3 regions of the Bacillus sp. TL12 genome follow, and region 3 is predicted to be linked to each of the others. Evidence: riboswitches for the same ligand, from Rfam matches in the RefSeq annotation. Region 3 holds a riboswitch; each other region holds the start of a gene.

Evidence for each region. A riboswitch is a leader RNA that binds a small molecule or an ion and turns the genes downstream of it on or off. The one in region 3 is predicted to bind S-adenosylmethionine.
Region 1: another riboswitch for S-adenosylmethionine. It lies ahead of LOK41_RS12180 (MetQ/NlpA family ABC transporter substrate-binding protein); the one in region 3 lies ahead of LOK41_RS21510 (sugar ABC transporter substrate-binding protein).
Region 2: another riboswitch for S-adenosylmethionine. It lies ahead of LOK41_RS16710 (amino acid permease); the one in region 3 lies ahead of LOK41_RS21510 (sugar ABC transporter substrate-binding protein).

What each region holds. Positions count from the first base shown of each region.
Region 1 is NZ_JAJJBY010000010.1:132,716-137,860, forward strand. Features, by position in the region: gene LOK41_RS12170 (GNAT family N-acetyltransferase) at 1-379, shown strand, start outside; gene LOK41_RS12175 (YdcF family protein) at 713-1,342, shown strand; SAM riboswitch class I at 1,513-1,601, shown strand; gene LOK41_RS12180 (MetQ/NlpA family ABC transporter substrate-binding protein) at 1,662-2,480, shown strand; gene LOK41_RS12185 (acyl-CoA dehydrogenase family protein) at 2,494-3,654, shown strand; gene LOK41_RS12190 (methionine ABC transporter ATP-binding protein) at 3,661-4,422, shown strand; gene LOK41_RS12195 (methionine ABC transporter permease) at 4,412-5,074, shown strand.
Region 2 is NZ_JAJJBY010000017.1:71,379-76,523, reverse strand. Features, by position in the region: partial or broken gene LOK41_RS16730 (alpha/beta hydrolase family protein) at 1-183, shown strand, start outside; partial or broken gene LOK41_RS16725 (iron chaperone) at 427-711, shown strand; partial or broken gene LOK41_RS16720 (hypothetical protein) at 777-1,178, shown strand; gene LOK41_RS16715 (NAD(P)-dependent alcohol dehydrogenase) at 1,569-2,492, opposite strand; SAM riboswitch class I at 2,687-2,792, shown strand; gene LOK41_RS16710 (amino acid permease) at 2,960-4,378, shown strand; gene mmuM (homocysteine S-methyltransferase) at 4,442-5,145, shown strand, end outside.
Region 3 is NZ_JAJJBY010000030.1:26,578-31,722, reverse strand. Features, by position in the region: gene LOK41_RS21520 (ABC transporter permease) at 1-488, opposite strand, end outside; gene LOK41_RS21515 (sugar ABC transporter ATP-binding protein) at 466-1,953, opposite strand; gene LOK41_RS21510 (sugar ABC transporter substrate-binding protein) at 1,950-3,065, opposite strand; SAM riboswitch class I at 3,154-3,258, opposite strand; gene LOK41_RS21505 (NCS2 family permease) at 3,349-4,650, opposite strand; gene LOK41_RS21500 (SDR family oxidoreductase) at 4,885-5,145, shown strand, end outside.

The sequences.
Region 1 (5,145 bases), on a different contig from region 3:
ATGGCCCATGCCTGATTATAAAGATATTTTATCGTGGATTGCGGAAGGTTTACGAAAAAATCCGGAGCAAAGTAAGTGGAGTGGCCTCATTATTCATAAGGAAGATAATGTGATTATTGGTGATATGGGTTGTAAAGGTGCACCTGATTCAATGGGTACAGTAGAGATTGGATATAGTATTGTGCCAGAATATCAAGGGAATGGCTATGCAACTGAAATGGCAAAAGCTTTCGTTGAATGGCTACAGCAGACTAATGAGGTGCAAATCATTAAAGCAGATTGTTTCAAGAGTAATATTGCCTCAAGTAAGGTTTTAGAAAAAACAGGATTCAAATGTGTACTGGAAGAACAGCATATGAAATATTGGATTATAAAATAGATAGAAAAAAGAGGTGCATTTCTATGAAAATAGAAAAATCCCTTCTTTTTTTCTTACAAAATGATTACTTCTTTTATATACTTTTGTTTCATCATTCCCTTCTGTGAAGAAATTCGTTACAATAGAGTTGCATAAGAAATTTTGTACATAAATCAAATTCATAAAATATGAACCACAAAAAATAGTAAATTAAAAATCCTCTATTTGAATGAAAACCCTTTATAGCACCAATCAATTGTTGAGAAAAGTGCCTTCTTTCAAATGAACTCAAATATAATGATTTAAAATAGATTATTTTTTAGAAGTATGGATAATGCACGGGGGCCAGTACAAATGAAACAAAATAAGAAAAGTAAAAAAAGAAGAGTCTTGCAGGTGTTCTTGCTCATGGTTAGTTCTATCATTCTATTTGTAAGTTATGCAGCTTACGATATTTGGAATTATCGCTTTAAAACGGACGAGGTAGATACAGATGCTGCTGTTGTACTAGGGGCGGCTTCTTGGAACGGAAAACCATCTCCTGTATTTCGTGAAAGAATCAATCATGCGATTTCTTTGTATAAGAATGGAAGTATTAAAAAAATTATTTTTACAGGTGGTACGAAATTTGAAGCAGAGCAGGAAGAAGCACGTACTGCGAAAGCGTATGCATTAAAGCATAATGTAAAGGATGAAGATATATTAATTGAAACACAGTCGCGTTTTACAGAAGATAATTTAAAGAATGCGAAACAGGTTGGAATTGATAATGGCTTACATACATACACGATTGTAAGTGATCCTCTTCATATGAAGCGAGCGATGAAAATAGCGAAGCATATTGGGATGGATGCATATGCATCACCAACGCCAACGTCAGCATATAAAACATTAGATACAGAAATTCCATTTTTCTTTAAAGAATTATGTTCTTATATTGGGTATGTCGCATCGTTACCTTTACGTATTTTGAAAGGTGATTAAAAAATAAAGAAAAGGATAGACAAAGGTAGAGTGGTTCTACGGAGTCTATCCTTTTTTATATAAAGATGGGTTAGGGTTTCTATATATTTACAAATTATTGAAAAATTTTAAAATAAAAACCTTGTATTTTCATCGGAATAGTGACACAATAGAGAGCATAATCAAATATAATCTTATCGAGAGAAGTGGAGGGAACGGCCCGATGAAACTTCAGCAACCTATTTGTAATAAAAAGGTGCTAATTCCGAGTAGATAAGAAGGAAAAGAAATGACAACCTTCTTTTATATGTAAGGTTGTTTTTTAATAGGAGGAGAAAGGATGAAGCGATTATTTTTTGCACTTGTAAGTATTGTATGTAGTTTATTTATCATTACTGGTTGTACGCAGACATCAGGGGGCGATCAAAAAGAGATTCGTTTAGGGTTTACACCTGGTCCATATAGCGATCAAGTGAAAAAAGCAGTACAACCGTATTTAGAAAAAAAGGGATATAAAATTAAAATTGTTGAGTTTAATTCACCAAACGAAACAAATCCAGCGTTAACGAATAAGGATATTGATGCAAATATATTTCAAAGTACTGCTTTTATGAAGTCTTACGCAAAAGAAAATAATGCGAAAATTTCAAGTATTATTCAAGTTCCATCAGCACCTCAAGGTGTATACTCTGAAAAACATAAATCATTAGATGATTTGAAAGATGGAATGAAGATTGGGGTACCAAATGATCCAGTTAATCTAGAACGAGCATTACGTATTTTAGAAGGGATTGGCTGGGTGAAATTAAAAGAAAATGTAAATATTTTAACAATCTCTGAAAAAGACATAACGTTTAAAAAGAAAGATTTCAAATTAGTGCCACTTGAATCACCACAAATACCAAGAGCTATGAAAGATTTAGATTACGGCATTATTAACGGAAACCTTGTCATTTCATCTGGACATAAGTTAAAAGAAGCATTGGAATTAGAAAAAACACCTCCGCAACATAGAATTATTGTTACGGTTCGTGATGAAGATAAAGAAAAACAATTTGCGAAAGACTTAATGGAAGCGTACCATTCACCAGAATTTAAAAAGATGATTCAATCTGAAGAACAATTTGAAGGATTTGTGCTTCCTGATTACTTAAAGTAAAGGAGATCTTGATATGACATTATCATTTATAGAAACAGAAGAACAAGTTCTCGTATTGGAGAAGATAAAGGCATTAATTCCGCAATTTGCAGGAAGGGAACATCAACTGAGTGAACTCGGATCTTTTCCTTTTGAAAATATTAAAGAGTTGCAGAATATCGGTTATACGAAGTTAACATTACCAAAAGATGTCGGAGGAAAGGCCATTTCATTGTATGATTTTGTTTTATTTCAAGAAAAGATTGCAGAGGGAGACGGGGCAACAGCTTTATCAATCGGTTGGCATCTTGGAATAGTGAAAGAACTTGCGGAAAATCGCTCATGGAAACCTGAGATGTTTACGTGGTTTTGTGAAGAAGTAAAAAAAGGCGCTCTTTTTAACCGGGCAGCAACTGAACCAAAGACAGGGAGCCCAACGCGGGGAGGAAAGCCAGAAACGCTCGCTGTCCAAAAAGGCGATAAGTGGATTATAAACGGAAGAAAGACTTTTACAACGATGGCACCTGTACTTGATTATTTCATCATCTCAGCGAGTATTGAAGGGCGAGATGAGATCGGAGAATTTGTAATCCCAAGACATGAAAAGGGTGTGTTAATTGAAGAGACTTGGGATAGTGTTGCGATGCGTGGAACCGCTAGCCATGATCTTGTACTGCAGAATGTTGAAATCCCAGATAAATTTTTTACAGATATAAAAGGTTCGAAGGCGAAACCAAAAGGAATTGGATGGTTACTTCATATACCAGCATGCTATTTAGGAATTGCACAGGCCGCAAGAAATTATGCGGTTGATTTTGCAAAATCATATCAACCGAATAGTTTAAACCATCCAATCAGTTTGCTTCCAAACGTTAGAAGATTAGTAGGCGAATTAGAACTCGAACTCTTGCAAGCTCGTACTTTTTTATACCAAGTTGCGAAAAAATATGGTGAGGCGGAAGATAAACAATCCCTGCAAGCAGAATTAGCAGCAGCGAAATATATTGCGACGAATGCGGCGATATCAATTGTTGATAAGGCAATGAGAATTGTGGGAGCAAAAAGTTTATCTGAAAAGAATCCACTGCACCGGTATTATTTAAATGTTCGCGCTGGTTTGCACAATCCACCAATGGATGATGTAACACTCTCATTACTAGCAGACGATGCTTATAAATCAATTGAAAAGGAGTGAGTGAACATGATAACGCTTCGTGATATCAATAAAACGTTTCAGACGAAAGAAGGTTTATTTCACGGTGTAAAATCAGTATCTTTGCAAATTGAAGAACATGATATATATGGAATTGCTGGCTTAAGTGGAGCGGGAAAGTCTACGTTATTACGTACAATGAATTTACTGGAAAAGCCGGATTCTGGTTCGGTGATTGTAAATGGTGAAGACTTAACAAAGCTATCAAAGAAAGAATTACGAGCAGCCAGACAGTCAATCGGGATGATTTTTCAACACTTTCATCTTCTTCATAATAAAAGTGTATCGGATAATATTGCTTTGCCATTAGAATTAAAATCCGTTTCAAAAGAAGAGAAAGAAAAACGTGTAAGTGAATGCTTGGAGATCGTTGGTTTAAGTGATAAAGCACATCATTTTCCTTCACAACTAAGCGGTGGACAAAAACAGCGTGTTGCGATTGCTCGTGCATTAGCAAATGATCCTAAGGTATTACTTTGTGATGAACCGACATCGGCACTCGACCCGAAAACGACACGATCTATTTTGCAATTTTTACAAAAGATAAATAAAGAGTTAGGAGTTACAATCGTAATTGTAACGCATGAAATGAATGTCATTAAACAAATTTGTAATAAAGTCGCGGTAATGGAAGAAGGAGAAGTTGTTGAATCATTCCACTTACGCGACCAACATTTAAAACCAACAACAGAAATTGCGAAACTCTTATTAGGAGTAGAGCAAGAGAGGGGCATTGCACATGTTCAATAATGTTATCCCGCTCCTTCCAGAGATTTGGACATCACTTTTACAAACATTATTAATGGTTGGACTGTCAGTTGGAGCAGCAATTATTTTAGGTATTCCTTTAGGGGTAATTTTATATTTTACTAGCAAAGGACAAATTTTGGAACAAAATATAGTTCATCGTATTTTAAACGGCATTGTAAATATTATTCGTTCATTTCCATTTATCATTTTACTAGTTGCACTAGTACCACTTACAAGAGCTCTATTAGGAACTACAATTGGTCCAATTGCCGCAACGATTCCTTTATCAGTAGCAGCTATTCCATATTTTGCGAGACTCGTAGAGCAAGCGCTGCGCGAAGTTCCAAAAGGAGTGATTGAAGCCGCTGAGGCAATGGGGGCGTCACCGCTGCAAATCGTGTGGAAAGTGCTACTTGTTGAAGCGCGTTCGGGCCTTGTATTAAGTTTAACCGTTTTAACGGTAAGTTTTATTTCTTACTCCGCTATGGCAGGGGTTGTCGGAGGCGGCGGTGTTGGGGACTTAGCAATCCGCTTTGGATATTATCGCTTCCAAACAGATGTTATGGTTGTTACGGTACTTATGCTTGTCATCCTTGTTCAATCTGTGCAATTTATTGGGAATAGAATTGCTGCGAAAATTGATAAACGGTAAGTGTGAAAAGGACTTCCGTGTATATCGAAGTCCTTTTTGAGGTGTGCGGGGAATAGAAAATATCGAGGAGG
Region 2 (5,145 bases), on a different contig from region 3:
AATGCATATGAGCTATATCAAGGATTAAGGGATATGGAAGTTGATACAGAGTTAATTATATTTAAAGGGATGGCATATAGTTCTGACCAGCCAGGAATTAATGTGGCTATTATGAAGCAGAATTTGATGTGGTTTTCACACTATATTCTTGGAGAAAGTATGAAAGATTTTAGGGTTTTATAATGGATATCCTCACAGGATACATAAGGATGAAACAGTCTTCATAAGGAAGCTTTTTTTCTTATTTAGCCTGTGATTGTTGCTCTATGATTTCCATGTGAATTTCCACTGTATAATACTCTAGCAACTACATTGACTTACAATTGTATAGCAACGTTATGGTATTAAGCTCCCTTTACCTTTATAGGTGTACGGAAACGATTCGTGTAAAAGCTGCAATAGGATAAAAATGTGGATCAGATATGGAAATTTCCAAATCTAATGCTAAAAATTGCGTGGAATCAGCCTATGTTTACCGATCATGGCACATTTATTATTGGTTTTAGCATTGCCAAACATCATTTGGCAGTTGCACCTGAAAAGGTAGGGATTGATCATTTTTCTGATGAAATTGTGCAGGCTGGCTATGATCACACCAAGCAGTTGGTACGTATCAAATGGGATAGTCCGGTTGATTTCTCATTACTTGAGAAAATGATTGAGTTTAATATTTTGGATAAGGCAGACTGTTCAACTTTTTGGTGGAAATAAAAAATCGGATTATTAAGGATGAACTGAACCCCGAATAGGTCCACTTTTTTAGTGTCCACTATTCGGGGGTTGGTATTTCAGTAGGATTATTGGTGATAACTCAAAAATTTGCATATGGAATGTTAGAATTACAAACTCCAATCTATTTCATTTTTTCAGTTGGTTTGTATATTTTTGCTTTGTATCATTATTATAAAAGTCATGTTAAAAAACTTCAGGCACCAATAAAGGAATCAAAATCACTGAAAGGAAAGAGCGGTTTTAGGGTAGTGGCTTTTGTAGGATTAGGTCAACTCATTGCTAATATCAGTCTTGGTTTTGCAACACAACAGATGGTAGCAATTGTATTAATGTGTGTATACTCAATGCTTTCGTTTATTTTGTATCATTTCATTATGGAGCTTCATAGGTATTATTATTTACGGAAGCATATAGAAGGTGAGGGGAAAATACATACAACCTATTAAAGAGACTCTATTGCATGTTAAGTATATAATTGCATTCCTCTTATAGTCATTAAAGGCTAGGGAAAATAGAAGTTGTTGTAAGCAGGTGAAGTATACAATGCCACTTAATACATACTTTTAAATCCTCCAATTTTCACTTTAGATAGTGAACTATATTCAAAAATCAACTATCGGGGAGCTTTAGTTGAATAAAAATAATTAAACTTTATTCGAAACCTACATAATAATGTAGCTTTGAAATAAAGTCACGGTGTTGTCCTCCTTTAGATATGATTATCTAAAGGAGGATTTGTTATGTTCAAAAGAAAAAACAGTTGAAGGTGAATGAAAGGAGGTTATGATACAGGAACAGGCTATTGGTATATGAAGTGCATAGAATCAGAAACATTTTTAAGTTTTGTTAGGGTTATCTAAAGTTATTACTACATTTCCTTTTTTGTGCCCTTTCTCTACATATTTATGAGCTTCAGGAAGTTGTTCTAGTGGATAACGTCTATCGATGACGGATGTTATTTTCTCTGCCTCGATAAGCTCTTTGAGGAAAAGTAAATCTTCAGTACGTACTTTTGCTATCATTCCTTCGACTGACACGTATGTCCCGTTCGAAGTGAGTGCTTTCTTGCAATTAGATTTGGTGTTTTTCCCGACTGCATCAAAGATAATCTCATAGCGTTCTTCTCTTTCTGTAAAATCTTCTTTCGTGTAATCAATTACGTTATCAGCCCCTAAAGATTTTACTAACTCTAAATTTGTAGTACTACAGACCCCGGTAACTTCTGCCCCAAAGTATTTGGCAAGCTGTACCGCGGAAGTTCCTACGGCTCCAGAAGCTCCATAGATAAGAACTTTTTGCCCACTTTGGATAGTTGCTTTTCTAAGAAAATGTAATGCTGAAGTTCCACCAAAAAGAACAGCAGCGGCTTCCTCATAATTCATGTTTTCCGGTTTCATTGCTAACAATCCATCTTCAGGTATACATGTGTACTCAGCGTAAGCCCCAACACTCATTCCCGTTAATGCAAAAATTTGATCACCTTTCTTGAATTGTGTTACATTTTCACCTATCGTTTCAATTTCTCCTGCCAATTCTACCCCCAATATAGGTTTTCTCGGCTTTCTAAGACCTAGGATGATTCGCATAGGAATCCAGTACAAAATAGGACTATTGAAACCTCGAATTCTACAGTCTCCAGATGTTACTGTTGTCGCGTGAATTTTTACTAGGACTTCATTATCTTTGGGAATAGGTTTTTCGACCTCTTTGAGTTGAAGAACATCAGGTGGTCCGTATTTTGTGCATACAATTGCTTTCATAGCGAGCCTCCTTTAATCATTTTAATCCCATGATATTTTCTCTATTTTAAAAAAATGCTCTTTTCTATTGTTCTTTTATAGAGTTTATTTCACTTTAGTGGATATATGATGTGATAGATTTAGAACTTGCATGTTGACATAAAAATCATTCAGGAATATAATTTTTATTAATTTAAAAATTCAATAAATAAATTCACTTATCAAGAGAGACTGAGGGACAGGCCCTATGACGTCCGGCAACCTCCGAAATTCGGAACGGTGCCACTTCCTGCAGAATGGATTCATTCTGAGAGATAAGCCATCATATAATTTTTATGGACGAAGCCTCTTTCAGATGAAAGAGGCTTTTTTATGTTGTAAAGGAGGGGGAGTATAAAATTTAATAGTTTTTTGAATGGATATAACTGTTTCCAAGCATTTTTAATGCTATATTGCACGGAAAAATAATTAGAAGAGGTTGGATTATTATGGAATATACAAATGAAGATAGTCAAACAAAGCTGCAAAGAACGATGAAGAGTAGACATTTATTTATGCTTTCATTAGGGGGAGTAGTTGGGACAGGGCTCTTTCTAAGTTCGGGATACACGATTAATCAAGCAGGTCCAATCGGAACAATGATTGCATATTTAATTGGTGGTTTGATTATGTATTTGGTGATGTTATGCCTTGGAGAGTTAGCGGTTTCAATGCCAGTTACTGGAGCTTTTCATACATACGCAACGAAATATATAGGACCTGGGACTGGCTTTACGATTGCTTGGATGTATTGGCTTACTTGGACTGTTGCATTAGGTTCGGAATTTACGGCTTCAGGTCTACTTATGCAAAGGTGGTTTCCCGATACTTCGGTTTGGATGTGGAGTGCAATATTTGCTGCGACCATTTTCCTTTCCAATGCTTTTTCAGCAAAATTCTTTGCAGAATCAGAGTTTTGGTTTTCCAGTATTAAAGTAGCCACCATATTATTATTTATTATTTTAGGTGTGGGAGCTATGTTTGGTATTCTTTCTATGAAAGATGTATCTTCAGCACCTATGCTATCAAACTTTATTGGGGAAGATGGGCCTTTTCCAAATGGTTTTTTTCCAATTTTCATGACTATGCTTTCAGTAAGTTTTACTTTTTCAGGAACAGAATTGATTGGTATTGCGGCTGGAGAGAGTATAGACCCAGAGAAAAATGTACCGCGGGCAATCAAAAATACTGTTTGGAGACTCTTTATCTTTTTTATTGGTACAATCTTTGTTCTTTCAGGGTTAATTCCTTGGAGAGAAGCTGGAGTAATTGAAAGTCCGTTCGTTGTAGTCTTTGATAGGATTGGTGTACCGTATGCCGCAGATATTATGAATTTTGTTATTTTGACGGCATTACTTTCAGCTGCGAACTCAGGGTTGTATGCCTCATCTCGTATGCTATGGTCCCTTTCAAAAGAGAAGATGATCAATCCTTCTTTTGCAAAATTAACATCAAAAGGAATTCCTCTTCATGCTTTAATTTTTAGCATGATCGGTGGATGTTTATCTCTTCTTTCTAGTATAGTTGCACCTGATACTGTGTATATCGTTCTTGTATCTATTTCGGGTTTTGCGGTGGTCGTTGTTTGGATGGGAATTGCAGCTTCACAGTTTATGTTTCGGAGACGTTTCTTAGAACAAGGTAATTATGTAGAGGATTTGAAATATAGAACCCCTCTTTATCCAATCGTTCCTATTGCGGCTTTTCTATTATGTTTTGCATCTTGCATTGGTATAGCTTTTGATCCTAATCAAAGGATAGCTCTTTATTGTGGTATTCTATTTTTAGCTTTATGTTATTTTACATATTACTTAAAAAGTAATAGAAATCGCCCGCGGGCAATAAAAAAATTGAATGATGCAAGATAATGGACTCTTTTTGGTTAAAGCTCTTTGGATTTTAAAATCATTATGAAAAGGCGTGTGATTCCTATGAATAATTATCGTAACGTAAATCCGATAGAAAATATTTTAAGAGAATTTCCATTGATGATACTAGATGGTGCAATGGCTACGGAGCTTGAGCGTCATGGCTATGATTTGAATGATAATCTTTGGTCCGCGAAAGTTCTTATAGAAAATCCAGAGAGTATAAAACAAATACATATGGATTACTTTAGAGCAGGTGCGGATTGTGCGATTACTGCCAGTTATCAAACGACTGCCGAGGGTTTTATCAAAAGGGGATTGAGTGAGGCAGAAGCATTCCAGCTTATCAAAAAATCTGTTCAGATAGCTACAGAAGCTAGAGATGAATTTTGGTCAGACAGTAGCAATCATTTTAACCGCCCAAAACCTTTGGTTGCAGCATCAATTGGGCCATATGGTGCCTTTCTAGCTGACGGCTCGGAGTATCGAGGGGATTATAATGTAACGGAAGATGAATTAATGGATTTTCATAGAGAGCGTATGGAAATCCTTATTCATGCCGGGGCAGATGTCCTTGCTTGTGAAACGATACCGTGTTTAATAGAAGCTAAGGCAATTGCTAGATTATTAGAAGGGTTTTCGGGAACTTATGCGTGGATTAGTTTCAGTGCAAAGGATGAACTGCATATTTGTAGTGGAGAATTAATTACAGATTGTGCAAAATGGTTGGATAAGAGTGAACAAGTAGCAGCAGTGGGAATAAACTG
Region 3 (5,145 bases):
GTTCCGTTTGCTCCAGACATTCCTTCGTAAATAGAAGATCCTTTTGAAAATGTTAAGTGTACGCCATTAACAATATACATGACACTTAGTGTAGCTAGTAAGTCAGGTAATTTAATACGAATAATAAGTAGTGCATTTAACAACCCAACTAATAGGCCACAAAGTATAGGGATAAGGAGTGTCATCCATAATTCTTGGCGATATAAAACGAGACATGCAGCAGAGGCGATTGTTGCTAGGCTAGCTGTAGAGCCAACTGACAAATCAAATCCATCAACAATTAATGTGAAGGTGACCCCAATTGCAAGTAATGTAACAATAGAAACGGAACGTAAAATGTCGCTAATATTGTTATAAGTTAAAAAAGAATCGTTTACAATTGAGAAGAAAATTGTCACCCCTATAATAATAGCAATTGTACTAAATTGATAAAAAAGATTAGTAGATAGGAATGTTTTTTTCGTTTTAGTTTCGTGAACTAGATTCAACGGAATAGCTCCCTTCAGATAAATGTAAAAGTTGTTCAGGTGAAAGTTCATGAGGAAGGTATTCACCTACAAATGCTCCATTCACTAGTATTAAAATACGATCAGCAATGTGTAATGCTTCATCCTGTTCGCCTGTAAAGTAGAGAACGGAGCTGCCATTCTCTGTAATGTGCCGAATAAATTGGAAAATGTCTTGTTTTGCAGCTACGTCGACACCTTTTGTTGGTTCATCTAAAAGAAAGAGATTGGGCTTAAAGCCCGTCCATTTCGCAATAGAAACTTTTTGCTGATTACCGCCGCTAAGTGAATGGACGGAAGCTTTTGAGTTACTTGGTGAAATGCTGAATGAATCAATAGCTGCTTCAGCACATTGGATTTCTACCTTTTTTTGTTTCCGACCTAATTGATGTAAATTCACATGTTCTATAATGTTTTCAGATAAAAATAATCCTTGTTTTCGCCTTTCTTCAGGTACAAGTGCAATCTTCGCTTGAATGGCATCGCTTGGTGTCTTAATGGTTATATTCTGGTCGTTTATCGTTGCTTGATAAGCATGACGAGCCCCAAATAATGTTTCTGCAAGTGTTGTTTTTCCGCTTCCGATTAATCCATATATAACAACTGTTTCTCCTTTTCGAATAGTAAGAGAAATAGGAGAACGATTTTTGTGTAACTGAAGATGTTGAACTTGAAATAGATCTTCTGTAGGCTGCTTTATTTGTGCATTGATTGGAATTGTAAGTTCTTTTCCTGTCATAGCTTCAACAATTTGTTGGTCAGTAATCTTTGTGATAGTTTCTGATAATGAAATGGTACCATTTCGTAATACAGTTACAACATCTGCAAATCTTCTGATTTCTGATAGACGATGAGAAATTAATATGACTCCGATTCCTTGTGATTTTAACTGTTGCAATAGATCTCCAAAGTTTTCGACTTCTTTCGGTCCAAGTGAAGACGTTGGTTCATCTAATAAGAGATAACTTGTGTTATTTGATAATGCTCTTGCAATAAGAAGTAATTGTTTTTCATGTAAAGAACACTTTGAAATATCTTCCCAAAGGTTTAAATCGATGTGCACGGCTTGCAAATATTTTTTAGCAAGCTGTGTTAGTTGTGATTTTGAGAATAGAATTTTACTATTTAGTGCTAAGTAATCGATTAGTAGATTTTCTAATACAGACAAATTTGGAATAAGTCCGTGATCTACTTCTTGTGTAACGAAAGCAATACCATGTTTTTTTGCATCTTTTGGCGAAGTGAAAGAAATGGTTTGTTCATTAATTTTTATCTTTCCGGCAACTGGACGGATTTCGCCAGTTGCTATTTTTAATAAAGTACTTTTTCCTGCACCATTCATTCCAAGTAACGCATGAATTTGTCCTTTTTGTACCTCTATGGAAACATCTTGTAGCACAGGGGTAGTTGTATAAGAATGTGTAATGTTTTGAAGTGAGAATGTCATCGTTTTTTCTCCTTCTCTAATTTGTTCATCCAAGGTGAGTACGCATCTTTTGAATTTCCCCAGCCGCTTATGTATCTAGATAAGTGTTCCATAGTGATACTTTCTGTAGGTAAACTATTTTTCTTTACAAGGTATGGGTCTAACGAGTAAATATCTGGCGTATGTTCGCCGGCAATTTTTTTATACAGGAAGCGCACTTGTACTTTACCTACTTCAGCTGGATCAGTTGCAGTTGTTGCAGCCCAAGGTGAGTTTTCTTTTTGCATTAATTGTAAATCTTCGTTGCTTAAATCAATGCCGTATACTTTTATATCAGTGCGACCAGCTTGTTCAAGTGCTTTTACAGCCCCTTTGGCAAATTCATCCCAAGAAGCAAAAATAGCATGTAAATCGCCTTTGTTAGGATATTTCTTTAATAATGCTTCTACTTGTGTTTGTGTATCTAGTGGCGTGTTATTACTAGCAGTACCGAATCGAGCCACTTCTTTTATATTTGGATAACGTTTATAAAATGCATCAATAATAACACTACGACGTTCCATTGGAGCAAAGCCGCCAACCCATACTACAGCTATATTTCCTTTGCCATTTAAATCTTCAGCTAATGTTTTTAACGACTTCCATGCGAGACTATAGTCGTCTTGATCAATAACAGTTACACCAGGTAAACGTAAATCATTATCAAATGCGACGACTGGAATATTTGCTTGTAATGCTTTTTCTACACCTGGCTTTAACGCCTCAGAGCGACCGTGGTCAATTAAGATTCCATCAACTTTCGAATTAATCGCGGTATCTAGATTCGCTGCCATTTTTGCCAGGTCATTATCGGAATTGTACACTTGTACGCTACCACCAAATTGTTCAATCTGCTTTTTTACACCTTCAATATATTGGGAGGAGAATGTCCCGATAGACATCTGCATAATTAAAGCAACTTTTAACGGTTTTTGCACTTGTTTTGGAATTTCTGTATTCGAACTACTTTGCGTTGAGGTCGTTTCTTTTTTGATGGTTTGTTGTTTCTGTGAAGAAACAGCATCTTGCTCATTTGTACAGGCTGTTAATGCGAACAAGAGAATGATTAATAATATGGAACACAATTTTTTCATAAAAAAATCCCTCCTAAATGTAAGAAGAGAGGGGAGAAGAGGAAATAAAAAACGTCTTTTCACAGAGAAAAGACGTCTTATCACGTTACTCTTATCTTTCAACACAATGTGTTGTAAGAATTAGCACCGTGCCCATTATGGGTCGGTTGCCGGGCTTCGTAGGGCTCATCCCTCCACCTGCTCTTGATAAGATATCAAATATTTAACTAGTTCGAATTATTCCACATTTATATAATGTTGTCAAACACTTTTTATAAAAAAAAGTTCCTCATTACGAGGAACTTTAATGCGGTAAGAAAATCAACTGATAAGCGAACAAAATCCCAAATACGTATACAAGAGGATGAACAGCACGGAATTGTCCTTTTGCCATTTTCATAAGTGGATATGAAATGAATCCAAGTGCAATACCTGTTGCGATACTTGATGTAAGTGGCATGCTTAAGATTACTAAGAATGCAGGGAATGCTTCGTCAAATGTATCCCAATCAATGTGACGTACAGATCCCATCATTAAGCTACCAACAATAATTAATGATGGAGATGTAATTGCTGATACGCCAGAAACAGCACCTACTAGAGGACCGAAGAATGCAGCAACTGCAAATAGTGCAGCAACTGTTATTGTTGTTAAACCAGTACGGCCACCAGCTGCAACACCAGCAGATGATTCAATATAAGCTGTTGATGGTGTTGTTCCGAACATAGATCCAATTGTTGCTGAGAAAGAATCAGATAGAAGAGCTCGTCCTGATTTCGGAAGTTTGCCATCTTTCATAAATCCACCTTGCTGCGCAACACCAAGTAGTGTACCTGTTGTATCAAATAGCGTAACAAGGAAGAAAGAGAATACAACGCCGTATAACCCGTAATTAATGACATCAGAAACTGCTGTAATTGGGTTAGAAACAATGATTCCTTCTGGTAATCCAGGCATTGATGTAATGCCGTTTGAGAATGTTAACTGTCCTGTGAAATAAGCGATAATTCCTGTTAATAACATTCCGAAGAATAATGCGCCGTTTATGTTTAAAGACATAAGAATAAGTGTGATCCCAAGGCCAGCTAAAGCTAGTAGTACTGGAGCAGAATGAAGGTCTCCAAGTCCAACTAAGTTTGAGTCATGTTTCACTACAATTCCTGTCATACGTAAACCGATAAAAGCAATAAATAAGCCAATACCAGCAGTAATTGCATGTTTTAAGTTTTCAGGAATAGCTTCCATTAATTTTGTACGGAATGATGTGAATGATAACAAAATTAAAATCATGCCTGCTACGAATACAGCAGAGAATGCAATTGTAAATGTCATACCTTCATGTGCTTTTACAACAGAGTAAGAGAAATAAGCGTTAAGTCCCATACCTGGTGCGATTGCAATTGGTAAGTTTGTAAAGATTGCCATAAATAATGTTCCGACAACAGCTGCAATAATTGTCGCTGTAAATGCTTGTTCAAATGGAACACCTGCATCGCCAAGGATGATAGGGTTTACGACAATAATATATGCCATTGTTAAGAAGGTAATTATACCTGCCATAATTTCAGTTTTTATAGAAGTTTTATGTTTTGAAAGGTTAAACATATAAACATCCTTTCTGTTTACGAATGATAATCACAACAGTTATATATAATATTCGTTTTTTAAGTGTTTTGCAAGCGTTTTGCATAAAAAGTTTATAACAATTCATATTTTATGTCTTAATTTCGAATGTTAATCAAGAAAATACTCTTATGTTTCGGTTTTTCCCTTCTTATAAGTACTTTTCATAATTGTGTACATCATAAGAAAGAGAAATGAGAAGGAGCTGAAAGATTCATGGCAGAACAAAAAAAGTTTTTAACGTTGCCACCGCAACACCAAAATAAACAGCCAGGAATAGAATCGATGATGAACCCTCTTCCGAAGTACGAGGATCCGAATTATCGTGGTAGTGAAAAGTTAAGAGGGAAAAATGTACTTATTACAGGAGGAGATAGTGGAATTGGAAGGGCAGTTGCCATTGCTTTTGCTAAAGAGGGTGCACATATTGCTATTGCTTATTTAGATGAGCATGTAGATGCAAATGAGACGACAAGA